DNA from 3 places in the Paenibacillus sp. FSL H8-0280 genome. Region 1 is predicted to be linked to each of the others. Evidence: a T-box and tRNA genes for the amino acid it is inferred to sense, from the RefSeq annotation. Region 1 holds a T-box; the other regions hold tRNA genes.
The links. A T-box is a leader RNA that pairs with one kind of tRNA and senses whether it is charged. The one in region 1 lies ahead of tyrS (tyrosine--tRNA ligase), so its partner is inferred to be a tRNA-Tyr.

Region 1 (5,039 bases):
CCGCACCGGTTACACGCGATGAATTTAATTTGCGTATTTTGTGTGTTGGCATAGCGGAAGACGGAAGCATGAGACGCATTCTTAACGAGCGTAAAAGCTGGTTTATGGAACGCATACGTTATTTCGAGGATCTGAAGTCACGTATACCTCAGGATAATCTTCGTGTAGGCAACCGAGATTTTGGAAGCTACATCCTGGTACAAAAAGGGTTAATGCACGCACAAACAGGCCTGGAATGGTGTCATTGGGTTACCCAATTGCTTGATGGCCAAGCTGCAATTCAAGACCCAAGTCCAAGCGTTTCAGAAATTTAATAAAATTTGAAACGTTCCTGCAAGTTGACCGTATTACATGAGTAAGGCCCATTTTTGGGCGATTCAAACAAATTAATCGGGGGGTTACGATCTTTACAATGAAGAAAAAATTCGGAGTTAAACATCTAATGATGGTATTTATGGCCTTTACATTATTGTTCGCAACAGTGGGAGTAACGAATCCGGATTCTGCAGATGCAAGACGTGGTGGCGGATTCAAATCCGGTACAAAAAGTTATAGCAATACACCTAAGAAATCCGACAGCAATGTAAGCAAATCGAATACGAATAACAACTCCAGCAATGGAGCAGCTACAACGAACCGTGGCGGATTCTTCGGCGGTGGCGGCGGATTCATGAAAGGCATGATGCTTGGTGGTCTTGCTGGTATGATGTTTGGCGGATTGTTCGGTGGCATGGGCGCTCTGGGTAACATCCTTGGATTGCTCGTGAACGTTGCAGCAATTATGTTGATTGTTATGCTGGCTATGGCACTCTTCAGAGCCATCTCCAATCGTCGCAAACCTGCAGCGGATGGTCGTTATGACCGTCGCAATGATCGTGATGATGACCGTAACAGAAACGGACGGTACTAATCTCTATGGTTCTGAGCATGGATGAAATTGTGAATGCAATCTGTATTCATATGGCAGAACGTAAGGGTGTACGTCCAACGGATGTGAACGTAGAACTGAGCTGGGAAGAAGATACAGGTTATTCCGCTGAAGTTTGGATTCAAGGCCGTAGTCAATATCTGGTGGAGTCCAATATGATTGAAGCGATTCTTCGTTACCTGCACAGTGAATACAACATCCGGGCGTACCGTGAGAACGTACGACTTGATCTGGATGAAGAGATCACAGCGATCGTTAATCAATAAGATAGGTCACTCACTGGCCTGATATACGAAAGACCGCCTCCCCTCTGTCGCCTGACAGAGATGGAAGGCGGTCTTTTTGTTTCTGTATTTGTAGCTTTATTTGTGCGTCTATTGTAGTCTCTATACGTCTCTGTGTTACGTTCTAATTCTTGGAAACTACGATTGAAGTTTAACCAGGCTGTAGTTCTTCTTACCTTTACGGATAATGATGAATTTACCGCCGATGGCATGCTCTGCCGAGACTGTGAATTCAAGCTCTGTGATTTTCTCACCGTTCATGGAGATAGCGCCTTTAGTGACATCCTCACGCGCCTGGCGTTTGGATGGTTCCAGACCCAGATCTACGAGCCAGTCCACGATATTTTTGGCTTCGCCGTCCGTTTCGAATGTTGGCATTTCCTTGAAGCCCTGCTCGATTTCATCTGCTGTCAGGGAACGAATATCACCACTGAACAGCGCCGCTGTAATACGCTTAGCCTGTTCGAGCATTTCTTCGCCGTGAACAAATTTTGTCATTTCTTCCGCGAGTGCTTTCTGTGCTTCACGTCTGTGCGGTTCTGTCTCTACCTTTTCAGCCAAAGCTTCAATTTCTTCTTTGCTCAGGAAGGTAAAGTATTTCAAGTATTTGATCACATCACGGTCATCTGTATTTGCCCAGAACTGGTAGAATTCAAATGGTGTCGTTTTGTTCGGATCAAGCCAGATTGCGCCGCCAGCTGTTTTACCAAATTTCGTTCCGTCGGATTTGAGCATGAGCGGAATAGTCAGACCGTACGCCTTCGCTTCAGATCCTTCTTTTTTACGAATTAGATCAAGACCACTCGTGATATTCCCCCATTGATCGGAACCGCCGATTTGAAGCTGTACATCTTCGTTCTGGAACAGGTGCAGGTAGTCGAGTGATTGAAGGATCTGGTAGGAAAACTCGGTGAACGAGATTCCGCCTTCCAGTCTGCTCGCAACTACATCCTTAGCCAACATTGTATTGAGGTTAAAGTTTTTGCCGTAGTCACGCAAGAATTCAATGACATTGATTTTGTGCGTCCAATCGTAGTTGTTCACCATGCGAACCTGATTATCACCGTCTGTTACAAACAACTTCTTCATCTGTGCTGTCAGTGCATCCACATTCTCCTGCACTTGCTCCATCGTTTGCAAAGAACGTTCTGCCTGCCGACCACTTGGATCACCAATCGTACCTGTAGCTCCACCAATCAGAATGACTGGACGATGTCCTGCCAGTTGAAAACGTTTCAGCATCATGAATGGAATGAGATGTCCGATATGCATGCTATCCCCCGTAGGGTCAACGCCGCAGTACAGTGAGATTGATTTGGTTTCAGTCAACTCACGCAGTCCCTCTGCATCTGTCTGCTGGTTAATGGCGTCACGCCACTGTAGTTCATCAATAATATTCATTTGTATAACCCCTTTTCTATCCTCAAGATTCAGTCATGATCTACGTTAAATTACGAAATAACACCCTGGAACGGCTTTTTTGGACACAAAAAAATCGCCTCCTTGTCTTCATTAGACACAGGGACGATTATCATAACCGTGGTACCACCCAAATTGCATGGACAACACGTGAGCTTAACACGTTATCCATACCACTTTTGGCAATATATCGTTTGCCCATCCGCTTGGCATTACCCAAGTACTCCAGAGTGTAATTCGCAGCCCTTGTATGTATCAGGTTCCATCAACCCCTGACTTTCTGTAACAGGGACAAAGCCGCTACTGCGCTCTATCAACGTGATTCATGTATTCAATTTATAGCAAGTATAGCCGAACGTTTCAGTCATTGCAAGACCAAGTATGCAATCTTTGAACAGAAGATCGGATGCATAGTTGAAACCAGATTATATAATCATCATGTTCAATTTTCCGTGATAATAACCATAGGCTTTCTCCGCGATCTGATCCTCATTGTTCCAAAACTGCTGATCCAGCGCATCTAAATGCTGCTCTTGTTCCTTGGTCAAGAATTTAGGAATATCCCACAGTTCGGTAAGCCTTTCATCCTCTTTCAAGTGCTCAATACAGCCGTATGCCAACGTTATAATCTCCACGACTTGAGTCGCATCAATGATATGTAATGCCCGCAACGCGTAACGGTATACCTCTTCCCCCCAGTTACAGAAAAACTGAATAAAACCGCCGTTAAAGATATCCGCCTCTAACAGCCATAAAGCAACAATGTCCTGCTCGTTCGAAGTCAACGAAGCCCAGCCCTGTTCAGATTCATTCTTTTTTTTGACAAATAACACAGCATAGTCATACCATACATCATTAATATCTTGCTCGCTCATGTAACACACCTCATTTTTATTTATTTCATGCCCTCTAACTCCTGACGTTTACCCGTCTGATGCCAATGTAAATACGGATTACCGATCTGCTGGAAGGCTTCCAGAACACCCCTGTTCAGGTCCTTCATCACATCATTTGTATAGTTCAAATGCGTCTCTTTATTATCCACACCATGTCTTTCCAACAACCCTACATGCGTCGCAGTGAAAATAATATCTTCCAGCAACCAATAGATGACTTCATCTAGATGTTTCACCCGTTTCTCCAATGAGACGAGACCACGTTCGTATATTCGAACGATATACGTATCTTCTCCACTCTCTACATAGGGCACCCCATCCCATTTAAAGCTCTCAAACAAGCGGTTAACATAGTTCTGCATCTGTTCCCTAGGGAAAGACGTACGCTCTAAAAGCTGTAAAAGGATGTCTGCCAATTGTTGTTTGCTTAACATGTTGGACATGAATGCACCTGCCTCTATAAAGTAACATCGATGACAGAATGAAAAAATGAAAAAGCTGCCGAAGGCAGCCTCTTCTTCCGTATTGTTCAATCAGGTCCCACAAAAAGTTTGGTACGAAGTATTGCATTGTGCAGGTAGTTCGGCATATTCAGCCTGCTCAGGTGAGTGCGCGAACGGATCTGAAAGAACTGCCAAAAGCTTCTCCATCACGCTAAGGTCTCCGTGATTCTCCGCTCGCTCAAGGGCTTCCTCTACCCGATGATTGCGGGGGATGACGGCTGGATTGCTTGTTCTCATCAACTGTCGAGAGACTTCCTTCTCCTCTTGCTGTCTGTCCAATCTTGCTTGCCACCGCTCATTCCATTCAGCAAATTCTGGCGTGCCAAACAAAGCTGTCCCTTCCAACCTATCAAAGGTCAATGCCAGGAACGTATTGGTGTAATCTGCACTATGTTTCTCCATGAGTTCAAGAAGATCCTTAATCAGCGCTTCATCTTCGGCCTCTTCATCCAACAAGCCCAGTTTGGCACGCATTCCCTTGAGCCAATGATGATGGTACAATTCAGAAAATTGTGCGATAGCATCCTGAGCGAGTTGCACAGCCTGTTCTTCATCTTCATGCAACAACGGCAGAAGCGTCTCGGCAAAACGAGCCAAATTCCACCCGGCAATATACGGTTGATTACCATAAGCATAGCGACCTTGCCTGTCAATGGAGCTAAATACCGTTGACGGATTGTAAACATCCATAAAAGCGCATGGACCATAATCAATGGTCTCACCACTAATGGCCATGTTATCCGTGTTCATCACACCATGAATGAAACCAACACGCTGCCATTGGGCAATGAGAGCCGCCTGCCGCTTAATCACTTCCTGAAGGAGCAAAAGATAACGATTCTCAGCTTGAGCAACATCAGGAAAATGTCGATGCAACGTATAATCAGCCAACGCCCGAAGATCGTCGATAGACCCCCATCTGGCTGCATACTGGAAGGTTGCTACCCGAATATGACTGGAAGCCACCCGGGTCAATATGGCCCCAGGCCGCTCTGTTTCGCGGATAATG
Region 2 (5,039 bases), 3.2 Mb from region 1:
TGGGATACCACCCTGATCGTATCTAGGTTCTAACCTGGTACCGTAATCCGGTGCGGGGACAGTGTCAGGTGGGCAGTTTGACTGGGGCGGTCGCCTCCTAAAGAGTAACGGAGGCGCCCAAAGGTTCCCTCAGAATGGTTGGAAATCATTCGAAGAGTGCAAAGGCATAAGGGAGCTTGACTGCGAGACCTACAAGTCGAGCAGGGACGAAAGTCGGGCTTAGTGATCCGGTGGTACCGCATGGAAGGGCCATCGCTCAACGGATAAAAGCTACCCTGGGGATAACAGGCTTATCTCCCCCAAGAGTCCACATCGACGGGGAGGTTTGGCACCTCGATGTCGGCTCATCGCATCCTGGGGCTGAAGTAGGTCCCAAGGGTTGGGCTGTTCGCCCATTAAAGCGGTACGCGAGCTGGGTTCAGAACGTCGTGAGACAGTTCGGTCCCTATCTGTCGTGGGCGTAGGAAATTTGAGAGGAGCTGTCCTTAGTACGAGAGGACCGGGATGGACGTACCGCTGGTGTACCAGTTGTTCCGCCAGGAGCACCGCTGGGTAGCTATGTACGGACGGGATAAACGCTGAAAGCATCTAAGCGTGAAGCCCCCCTCAAGATGAGATTTCCCAGTATGTAAGACCCCTTGAAGACGACGAGGTAGATAGGCTGGGGGTGGAAGTGCAGCAATGCATGGAGCTGACCAGTACTAATCGGTCGAGGGCTTATCCAATAGCAAGTTGTCATTCGCGTGTTTCGTTTCGAATCTAGTTTTCAGAGAACAAAACTCTGAAATGTAAGCTAAGCTATGCGTTTGGTGGCGATGGCGGAGGGGTTCCACACGTACCCATCCCGAACACGACCGTTAAGCCCTCTAGCGCCGATGGTACTTGGACCGCAGGGTCCTGGGAGAGTAGGACGCCGCCAAGCGAAACCCCATTGGGGTATTTTTTTTCGAAAATTGATAAGGGCCCTTAGCTCAGTTGGTTAGAGCGCACCTCTGATAAGGGTGAGGCCGGTGGTTCGAGTCCACCAGGGCCCATAGCAAGACCAAAACAAGAAATACACCAGAGTATGGGGCCATAGCTCAGCTGGGAGAGCGCCTGCCTTGCAAGCAGGAGGTCAGCGGTTCGATCCCGCTTGGCTCCACCATTCCCTGATAGCTCAGTTGGTAGAGCACTCGACTGTTAATCGAGTTGTCACAGGTTCGAGCCCTGTTCGGGGAGCCAGTAAGGCCCGTTGGTCAAGGGGTTAAGACACCTCCCTTTCACGGAGGTAACAGGGGTTCGAATCCCCTACGGGTCATAGCAATACCTATTGCTTCAACAAGGGATGAGAATCCCAAAGGTTCGTCGGAGGATGTACTTCGTTAGCAACAGCTTCGCAGTCTCGAACGAAGTGAGAGTATCCCCTACGGGTCATAATATGGAGGCTTAGCTCAGCTGGGAGAGCATCTGCCTTACAAGCAGAGGGTCGGGGGTTCGATCCCCTCAGCCTCCACCATATAAACTTTATAACGACGCGGGGTGGAGCAGCCCGGTAGCTCGTCGGGCTCATAACCCGAAGGCCGCAGGTTCAAATCCTGCCCCCGCAATTATACTTTCCTTTGAGAAAGTGATCTGGAACCGTGGTGTAGTTGGCCTAACATGCCTGCCTGTCACGCAGGAGATCGCGGGTTCGAATCCCGTCGGTTCCGCCATTTTTTTTAATGTAGTAAGGCTCGGTAGCTCAGTCGGTAGAGCAGAGGACTGAAAATCCTCGTGTCGGCGGTTCGATTCCGTCCCGAGCCACCATTTATAACACCATGTAATACGCCGGTGTAGCTCAACTGGTAGAGCAACTGACTTGTAATCAGTAGGTTGGGGGTTCAAGTCCTCTCGCCGGCACCATGTAATCCTGGAGGATTAGCGAAGCGGCCAAACGCATCAGACTGTAAATCTGCTCCCTTACGGGTTCGGTGGTTCGAATCCATCATCCTCCACCAGTTTTTCTATGAGTCATTAGCTCAGTTGGTAGAGCACCTGACTTTTAATCAGGGTGTCGAAGGTTCGAGCCCTTCATGACTCACCATTATATGCGCGTGTGGCGGAATTGGCAGACGCACTAGACTTAGGATCTAGCGTCTTTGACGTGGGGGTTCAAGTCCCTCCACGCGCATTCTTTATTTGCGGAAGTGGCTCAGCGGTAGAGCATCGCCTTGCCAAGGCGAGGGTCGCGGGTTCGATTCCCGTCTTCCGCTCCAATATTTTGCGCCCTTAGCTCAGCTGGATAGAGCGTTTGACTACGAATCAAAAGGCCGGGAGTTCGAATCTCTCAGGGCGCGCCATTATAACTTCATATTTTGCCGGCGTGGCGGAATGGCAGACGCGCTCGACTCAAAATCGAGTGGGAAACCGTGGAGGTTCGAGTCCTCTCGCCGGTATAGATAACGGGATGTAGCTCAGCTTGGTAGAGCACCTGGTTTGGGACCAGGGGGTCGCATGTTCAAATCGTGTCATCCCGATTGTTGTTATGCGGGTGTAGTTCAATGGTAGAACTTTAGCCTTCCAAGCTAATAGCGTGGGTTCGATTCCCATCACCCGCTTATATATTGAAAAAGAAAGAGATGGTACTCACCGTCTCTTTCTTTTTTTGCATTCACAGGCATATTGACCAAGATTGTATACAAAGATCACGGATTATTTGGCTGAATATAATGTACCAACATGTATCCCATCCTCACGATATATTCCCCCTCATTTAAATCAGTTCTTAGTCATTGTAGAAGTGTTCAAATAGAGAAGGTCTAACACATGTTCGAACACAAGAATATCTTTTCTTTAACACATTTCATAAAAACGCTTACAAAAATAGCTTGCGTAAATCATTAACCTGTAATACCATATCAATTAAGCGCTTAACCTTTAGAGGTAAGGCGCTTAAACTTAACGTAGATTAAGCGCTTAACCCGTAAAGGAAAGGACGGCGATCAATTCATGAATACAATTCGATTAACGATGGCTCAGGCACTGCTTCGATACCTGGATCAGCAATATATCTCTGTTGACGGGGTGGAAACCAAGTTTGTGAAGGGAATCATCGGTATTTTTGGACATGGCAATGTAACAGGCATTGGAGAAGCGCTGGAGCGCAGTCCGGGAAGCCTGACGTATATGCAAGGCAAGAACGAACAAGGCATGGTGCATACGGCAGCGGCTTATGCCAAGCAGAAGAACCGTAGACAGATCTATGCATGTACAACATCTATTGGACCTGGTGCTTTGAATATGATTACAGCGGCAGCTACTGCAACGGTGAACCGGATTCCGGTTTTATTGCTTCCAGGAGATAACTTTGCTACACGGGAACCAGACCCGGTACTTCAGCAGTTGGAAGTGAGCAGTGATTATACAATCTCAGCCACTGATCCATTCAAAGCCGTCAGTAAATACTGGGATCGCATCGTTCGTCCTGAACAGTTGATGATTGCTGTTACACAGGCCATGCGTGTGCTAACCGATCCAGCAGAGACGGGAGCAGTAACGCTCGCACTGCCGCAGGATGTGCAGGCAGAGGCGTACGATTATCCAGAATCGTTCTTTGCCCGCAAAGTACATTATCTAGATCGTCGCCCCCCGGTACAGGCAGCCATTGAACGGGCAACGGAGCAGATTGCCCGAGGCAGGAAGCCGCTGCTCGTTGCAGGCGGCGGTGTGTTGTACTCTGAGGCGTCCGCCCAACTCGTGGAGTTCGCCGAGGCATTTGGTATTCCGATCGCCGAGACGCAGGCGGGCAAGAGCGCAGTCTCTTGGGACCACCCACTGAATGTGGGGGCCATCGGGGTTACCGGCTCTCTGGCAGCCAATAGGCTGGCGAGAGAAGCAGACGTTGTGATCGGCGTCGGTACCCGGTTCTCGGATTTCACGACGGCGTCCCGCTCTGCTTTTCAACATCCGGAAGCTTCATTCATCAACATTAACCTGAATGGTATGGATGCCGCCAAGCTAGGCGGGGAAGCCATTCTGGCAGATGCACGCGAAGGATTGCAGGCTTTGCAGAAGGAATTGCAGCAAAGACAATATCGAAGTGCATATGGCGCATCCGAAATCGCTGATCTCCGCGCTGAGTGGAATGCAGAAGTGGATCGGCTGTATGCAGCTCAACATGAAGCAGGGCTGGCACAGACTACAGCAGTTGGCATCGTTAACCGGACCATTGATCCATCCTCCGTTATTGTGTGTGCGGCGGGCAGTCTGCCAGGCGATCTGCATCGTCTGTGGCGTGCGGCTGAACCAAAGACGTATCACATGGAGTATGGGTTCTCCTGTATGGGGTACGAGGTAAGTGGAGCGTTCGGAGCAGCACTTGCCGAGCCGGATCGTGAAGTGTACGCCATGGTAGGGGATGGCAGTTATCTGATGCTGCATTCGGAGTTTGTGACCAGTTTGCAGGAACAGAAGAAGATGACTATTTTATTATTCAACAACAATGGATTCCAGTGTATTCATAATTTGCAGCGGGAACATGGTAGTGACGGGTTCGGCAATGAGTTCCGTTATCGGGAATCCGAGAGTGGACGACTGACCGGGGATTACATGCCAATGGACTTTGCAGCTCACGCCCGAAGCATGGGAGCCAAATCCTATAGAGCGGAGACAGCAGAACAGCTGGAACAAGCACTCCGAGATGCGAAGAACGAAACAGTGAGTACGTTGATTGAGATTCCGGTCGTGCCTGGAACCAACGCAGGTGGATACGAGTCATGGTGGAATGTGGGTGTACCTGAGGTATCTGTCGAAGAGAAGGTAGTTCATGCTCATCACACCATGCAAGCCAACCGTGCCAAAGCAAGACCGATTTAATCCGGTTTAATATAGTGAACCACAATGTTGAACGACAAAGGAGACGTGGAGCAATGAGCAAGCTGCCATTCCAGCTTGGGATTCATCCGATCAATTGGGTCGGTGAAGATGTGAAGGAGCATGGTGATGCGACAACGTGTGCACAGATTCTGGATGACATTCAGCGTCTTGGGCTGACAGGCACAGAGATGGGACGTAAATATCCA
Region 3 (5,039 bases), 1.7 Mb from region 1:
TCAGTTTGTTTTTTCACAGCAGCTATATGTATTAACAGACCAGTTACAACAACAGATGGATAAGATTCTAACTCTTCAAGTCAGTATAGGATTCAGCCAGCCACACAGCTCTCTATATCACATCCCTCAAGCTTATACAGAAGCCATGGTAGCATTGAGGCATCGGATGAAGCTGGGAACAGGCATTATTTTTCAATATGAGAACATAGATCATTACGCTCCCACTTGGTCCATGACCTACCCGGAATCATTGGAATATTCGTTGATCCAAGCTATTCAAAGTGCGGACGAAGTCCAGGCCTCTGCTCTTTTGCAACAACTGCTTGAAGTGATCTTTGGTATGGAGGTTACACCCGAGGAGTATGAGGTGGCTCTTACGAGGCTACTCACACATATTTTGCAAATGACTCAGGAATCTGGCATACGACTCGGACAGATCTCCCAAGGTCGTGGCTCGATGTTTCATGAACTTCATAGTTTGCAGTACGCCGCTGAAGTTGAGGAGTGGTTTAACCATCAAGTCATCTTGCCCGTCATTCAGGTTTTTAAAGCGAGACAATATGCCCAGTATCAGCATATATCTGAGAAAATGATTGCCATGATTCATCAAGATTATGATAAGGATCTGACACTTGAAGAATGTGCTGTTAAGCTTCACTACAATGCCAACTACTTAAGTAGTGTTTTCCGCAAAGAGACAGGCTGTGCATTTAGTGAATATCTGACCAAGTACCGATTTAATATCGCTAAAAAATGGCTGGACGAAAGTGATCTAACCGTTAAAGATATCGCAGCACGACTTCGGTACAACAATCCGCAAAACTTTATCCGATCATTTCGTAAATGGGAAGGAATCACCCCTGGCCAGTACAGGGAGCGTAAGCAGAAAGCAGAAGTATCGAACAAAAATTAGACAAGGAGCACGATTGTAAGTCGTACTCCTTCGGCCAGCTCGGCCACCTATCCGTATGGCTCCCCGAACAGGGATAGGGCTCGGACCTGTGACAACTCGATTAACCGTGGAGTGCTCTACCAACTGAAATATCAGGGAATATGCTTCAGAGATCATTCTCTGAAAACGAGGGTCTGGTTCAAAGTGGTCGATGAATTAGTGGCTTCAAAAAAGAGGGAGCACATAACCTGCTCCCTTCACTTACACCTTCACTTCTGCAATCTTAACTTCATATGTTTCAACCGTTCATCTTTTGGCACAGCGTTGTGATGCTTCCTAGTGCCATCTTAGACGTTAGACTACATTGTCTCTGTCTCAATTCCTGATTATCAGTATACGTGCCAAGCTTATGCGATTTATTGCTTATCCTTAGTGCGAACTGTTTTCATATTTGGCTGTTCAAGTTGGATTAGAATTTTACCAAATCTTGCTCCACGTGAGAAGGTCACCGTACTATCCTTGTACGTATCGCTAATGTAATCCTCAGCCAATCTGAGGGAATCTTCATCCGATGGTAACTCATACGTATTAAGCCATTCTGGCAGCTTCTCGATAATCTCTTCCACCGGTACTTCAAATGAGTTAACTTCTCTCGTAATGATCATGGTGTATGAATAACCCTTCAAATACAGCAACTGTTGAATATATCCCATATCACCGGCCTTATATGAAGAAGTTACACCCAGTACATCCTTAAGTTCTTCCATTAGTGTGTGTTCCTTCTGTCCCGCCATAGTGCTTATATATACATACTTCCGGGCACAGTTGATCGCCATCTCAATCGTTTCCCAATCCGACATTGCTGGACACATGGATGCAAATGCAAAGTCATATTTCTTCTCCCAGCCTTTATCCTGAATGGAGATTTCCTCATATCGTTCGTTTACGATTTCGATATTGGATTCCAGAGCTGAAGGTATCGTCTCTTTCATAAGGGAGACAAGCAACTCAGAAGGCTCAACTGCGGTCACACTTGCCCCCTTTTCTGCAAAAGGAATGGTAAATATGCCTGAAGCGGCTCCAATGTCCAAAATGGATAACCCTGCGAATTCCACACCCTGGTTTTCAATCCAGCCCATAATGCGTTCAGAACGCTGCTTTCCTTCTTCAGTGAACGACTGTGCATGATAATCTCTTGCCCATCGCTCAAATACTTCTTCTGTATTAAATGGTGCGCTTTTCTTCTTATATTTTGAACTTCTCGGACCATTCTTCCATGCCTCTTCCCATACAGAAAGATCAAATAACAGATCGGTATCCGAAACATTTTTTCCATTAGTCACTCTACTTCACTCCTCCATATTAAAGACTTTACTTATCTACAATATACTGAATATAATTATACGTCAATCTTTATTAACGTCCATCTTCTCTTACTCTAGATTTTCTTACTGCACATAAATCATTTCATATGAAATAAAAATAGCCCTACACATTGCATAAGCAACATGTAGGGCTATTCAATATACCGGCGAGAGGACTCGAACCTCCACGGTTTCCCACTCGATTTTGAGTCGAGCGCGTCTGCCATTCCGCCACGCCGGCATATGCTGGAGGCGCCACCCAGATTCGAACTGGGGATAAAGCTTTTGCAGAGCTGTGCCTTACCACTTGGCTATGGCGCCATATTTTGGAGCGGACGACGGGAATCGAACCCGCGACCCTCGCCTTGGCAAGGCGATGCTCTACCGCTGAGCCACGTCCGCATAATGGCTGGGGATATAGGATTTGAACCTATGCATGACGGAGTCAAAGTCCGTTGCCTTACCGCTTGGCTAATCCCCAATAAAAAATGAAAAAACAAAGGGGCGATCGAGGGGAATTGAACCCCCGAATGCCGGATCCACAAACCGGTGCGTTAACCACTTCGCCACGATCGCCACAAAAGGTTATTTTCTAAAAAGTTAATTGGCAGGGGCAGCAGGAATTGAACCCACACCAACGGTTTTGGAGACCGTTGTTCTACCTTTAAACTATGCCCCTATAAAACTGGTGGAGGATGATGGATTCGAACCACCGAACCCGTACGGGAGCAGATTTACAGTCTGATGCGTTTGGCCACTTCGCTAATCCTCCAGGATTACATGGTGCCGGCGAGAGGACTTGAACCCCCAACCTACTGATTACAAGTCAGTTGCTCTACCAGTTGAGCTACACCGGCATATTAAATTATTTTAAAAATGGTGGCTCGGGACGGAATCGAACCGCCGACACGAGGATTTTCAGTCCTCTGCTCTACCGACTGAGCTACCGAGCCATAATAAAGTCTAATCTTAATTCCTTACACTTTATATAGGGCATCAGTGCCATACAGCAGATGTAGTGAACAGTTTGCCTCATGTAAAGATTAAATGGCGGAACCGACGGGATTCGAACCCGCGATCTCCTGCGTGACAGGCAGGCATGTTAGGCCAACTACACCACGGTTCCAGATCACTTTCTCAAAGGAAAGTATAATTGCGGGGGCAGGATTTGAACCTGCGGCCTTCGGGTTATGAGCCCGACGAGCTACCGGGCTGCTCCACCCCGCGTCGTTATAAAGTTTATATGGTGGAGGCTGAGGGGATCGAACCCCCGACCCTCTGCTTGTAAGGCAGATGCTCTCCCAGCTGAGCTAAGCCTCCGAACAACACATTTATGATCATACCATAATCTTGTTGTAAAAATCAACTTCTTTTTTTGAAGTTATTATGACCCGTAGGGGATTCGAACCCCTGTTACCTCCGTGAAAGGGAGGTGTCTTAACCCCTTGACCAACGGGCCTTAATATTATGGCGGAGAGAGAGGGATTCGAACCCTCGAGACGCTTGTGACGCCTACACGATTTCCAATCGTGCTCCTTCGGCCAGCTCGGACACCTCTCCATATGGCTCCCCGAACAGGGCTCGAACCTGTGACAACTCGATTAACAGTCGAGTGCTCTACCAACTGAGCTATCAGGGAATATGCTTCAGAGATCGTTCTCTGAAAACTAGATTCGAAACGAAACATGCGAATTATCACTTGCTATTGGATAAGCCCTCGACCGATTAGTACTGGTCAGCTCCATGCATTGCTGCACTTCCACCCCCAGCCTATCTACCTCGTCGTCTTCAAGGGGTCTTACATACTGGGAAATCTCATCTTGAGGGGGGCTTCACGCTTAGATGCTTTCAGCGTTTATCCCGTCCGTACATAGCTACCCAGCGGTGCTCCTGGCGGAACAACTGGTACACCAGCGGTACGTCCATCCCGGTCCTCTCGTACTAAGGACAGCTCCTCTCAAATTTCCTACGCCCACGACAGATAGGGACCGAACTGTCTCACGACGTTCTGAACCCAGCTCGCGTACCGCTTTAATGGGCGAACAGCCCAACCCTTGGGACCTACTTCAGCCCCAGGATGCGATGAGCCGACATCGAGGTGCCAAACCTCCCCGTCGATGTGGACTCTTGGGGGAGATAAGCCTGTTATCCCCAGGGTAGCTTTTATCCGTTGAGCGATGGCCCTTCCATGCGGTACCACCGGATCACTAAGCCCGACTTTCGTCCCTGCTCGACTTGTAGGTCTCGCAGTCAAGCTCCCTTATGCCTTTGCACTCTTCGAATGATTTCCAACCATTCTGAGGGAACCTTTGGGCGCCTCCGTTACTCTTTAGGAGGCGACCGCCCCAGTCAAACTGCCCACCTGACACTGTCCCCGCACCGGATTACGGTACCAGGTTAGAACCTAGATACGATCAGGGTGGTATCCCAACGTTGCCTCCACGCAAGCTGGCGCTCACGTTTCAAAGGCTCCCACCTATCCTGTACAGATCGTACCCAAATTCAATATCAAGCTGCAGTAAAGCTCCATGGGGTCTTTCCGTCTTGTCGCGGGTAACCTGCATCTTCACAGGTATTAAAATTTCACCGGATCTCTCGTTGAGACAGCGCCCAAGTCGTTACGCCATTCGTGCGGGTCAGAATTTACCTGACAAGGAATTTCGCTACCTTAGGACCGTTATAGTTACGGCCGCCGTTTACTGGGGCTTCGGTTCACAGCTTCGGATTGCTCCTAACCACTCCCCTTAACCTTCCAGCACCGGGCAGGCGTCAGCCCGTATACT

Region 2: it encodes a tRNA-Tyr, which carries the amino acid that the T-box ahead of tyrS (tyrosine--tRNA ligase) is inferred to sense. The anticodon was not compared.
Region 3: it encodes a tRNA-Tyr, which carries the amino acid that the T-box ahead of tyrS (tyrosine--tRNA ligase) is inferred to sense. The anticodon was not compared.

What each region holds. Positions count from the first base shown of each region.
Region 1 is NZ_CP150296.1:4,123,226-4,128,264, forward strand. Features, by position in the region: gene MHI12_RS17995 (PadR family transcriptional regulator) at 1-314, shown strand, start outside; gene MHI12_RS18000 (hypothetical protein) at 413-910, shown strand; gene MHI12_RS18005 (YxcD family protein) at 916-1,194, shown strand; gene tyrS (tyrosine--tRNA ligase) at 1,351-2,613, opposite strand; T-box leader at 2,730-2,957, opposite strand; gene MHI12_RS18015 (DUF4375 domain-containing protein) at 3,057-3,506, opposite strand; gene MHI12_RS18020 (Imm63 family immunity protein) at 3,527-3,970, opposite strand; gene MHI12_RS18025 (protein adenylyltransferase SelO) at 4,061-5,039, opposite strand, start outside.
Region 2 is NZ_CP150296.1:316,507-321,545, forward strand. Features, by position in the region: rRNA gene MHI12_RS01390 (23S ribosomal RNA) at 1-725, shown strand, start outside; rRNA gene rrf (5S ribosomal RNA) at 806-922, shown strand; tRNA gene MHI12_RS01400 (tRNA-Ile) at 961-1,034, shown strand; tRNA gene MHI12_RS01405 (tRNA-Ala) at 1,069-1,144, shown strand; tRNA gene MHI12_RS01410 (tRNA-Asn) at 1,146-1,221, shown strand; tRNA gene MHI12_RS01415 (tRNA-Glu) at 1,226-1,297, shown strand; tRNA gene MHI12_RS01420 (tRNA-Val) at 1,420-1,495, shown strand; tRNA gene MHI12_RS01425 (tRNA-Met) at 1,513-1,586, shown strand; tRNA gene MHI12_RS01430 (tRNA-Asp) at 1,614-1,691, shown strand; tRNA gene MHI12_RS01435 (tRNA-Phe) at 1,710-1,785, shown strand; tRNA gene MHI12_RS01440 (tRNA-Thr) at 1,806-1,881, shown strand; tRNA gene MHI12_RS01445 (tRNA-Tyr) at 1,891-1,976, shown strand; tRNA gene MHI12_RS01450 (tRNA-Lys) at 1,987-2,062, shown strand; tRNA gene MHI12_RS01455 (tRNA-Leu) at 2,069-2,149, shown strand; tRNA gene MHI12_RS01460 (tRNA-Gly) at 2,160-2,234, shown strand; tRNA gene MHI12_RS01465 (tRNA-Arg) at 2,242-2,318, shown strand; tRNA gene MHI12_RS01470 (tRNA-Leu) at 2,336-2,414, shown strand; tRNA gene MHI12_RS01475 (tRNA-Pro) at 2,422-2,495, shown strand; tRNA gene MHI12_RS01480 (tRNA-Gly) at 2,506-2,576, shown strand; gene iolD (3D-(3,5/4)-trihydroxycyclohexane-1,2-dione acylhydrolase (decyclizing)) at 2,968-4,833, shown strand; gene iolE (myo-inosose-2 dehydratase) at 4,887-5,039, shown strand, end outside.
Region 3 is NZ_CP150296.1:5,853,004-5,858,042, forward strand. Features, by position in the region: gene MHI12_RS25515 (helix-turn-helix domain-containing protein) at 1-913, shown strand, start outside; tRNA gene MHI12_RS25520 (tRNA-Asn) at 970-1,051, opposite strand; gene MHI12_RS25525 (methyltransferase domain-containing protein) at 1,309-2,235, opposite strand; tRNA gene MHI12_RS25530 (tRNA-Leu) at 2,419-2,497, opposite strand; tRNA gene MHI12_RS25535 (tRNA-Cys) at 2,504-2,577, opposite strand; tRNA gene MHI12_RS25540 (tRNA-Gly) at 2,584-2,658, opposite strand; tRNA gene MHI12_RS25545 (tRNA-Gln) at 2,663-2,737, opposite strand; tRNA gene MHI12_RS25550 (tRNA-His) at 2,760-2,832, opposite strand; tRNA gene MHI12_RS25555 (tRNA-Trp) at 2,862-2,935, opposite strand; tRNA gene MHI12_RS25560 (tRNA-Tyr) at 2,943-3,028, opposite strand; tRNA gene MHI12_RS25565 (tRNA-Thr) at 3,038-3,113, opposite strand; tRNA gene MHI12_RS25570 (tRNA-Phe) at 3,134-3,209, opposite strand; tRNA gene MHI12_RS25575 (tRNA-Asp) at 3,305-3,382, opposite strand; tRNA gene MHI12_RS25580 (tRNA-Met) at 3,410-3,483, opposite strand; tRNA gene MHI12_RS25585 (tRNA-Val) at 3,501-3,576, opposite strand; tRNA gene MHI12_RS25590 (tRNA-Glu) at 3,644-3,715, opposite strand; tRNA gene MHI12_RS25595 (tRNA-Ser) at 3,725-3,816, opposite strand; tRNA gene MHI12_RS25600 (tRNA-Asn) at 3,820-3,895, opposite strand; rRNA gene MHI12_RS25605 (23S ribosomal RNA) at 3,962-5,039, opposite strand, start outside.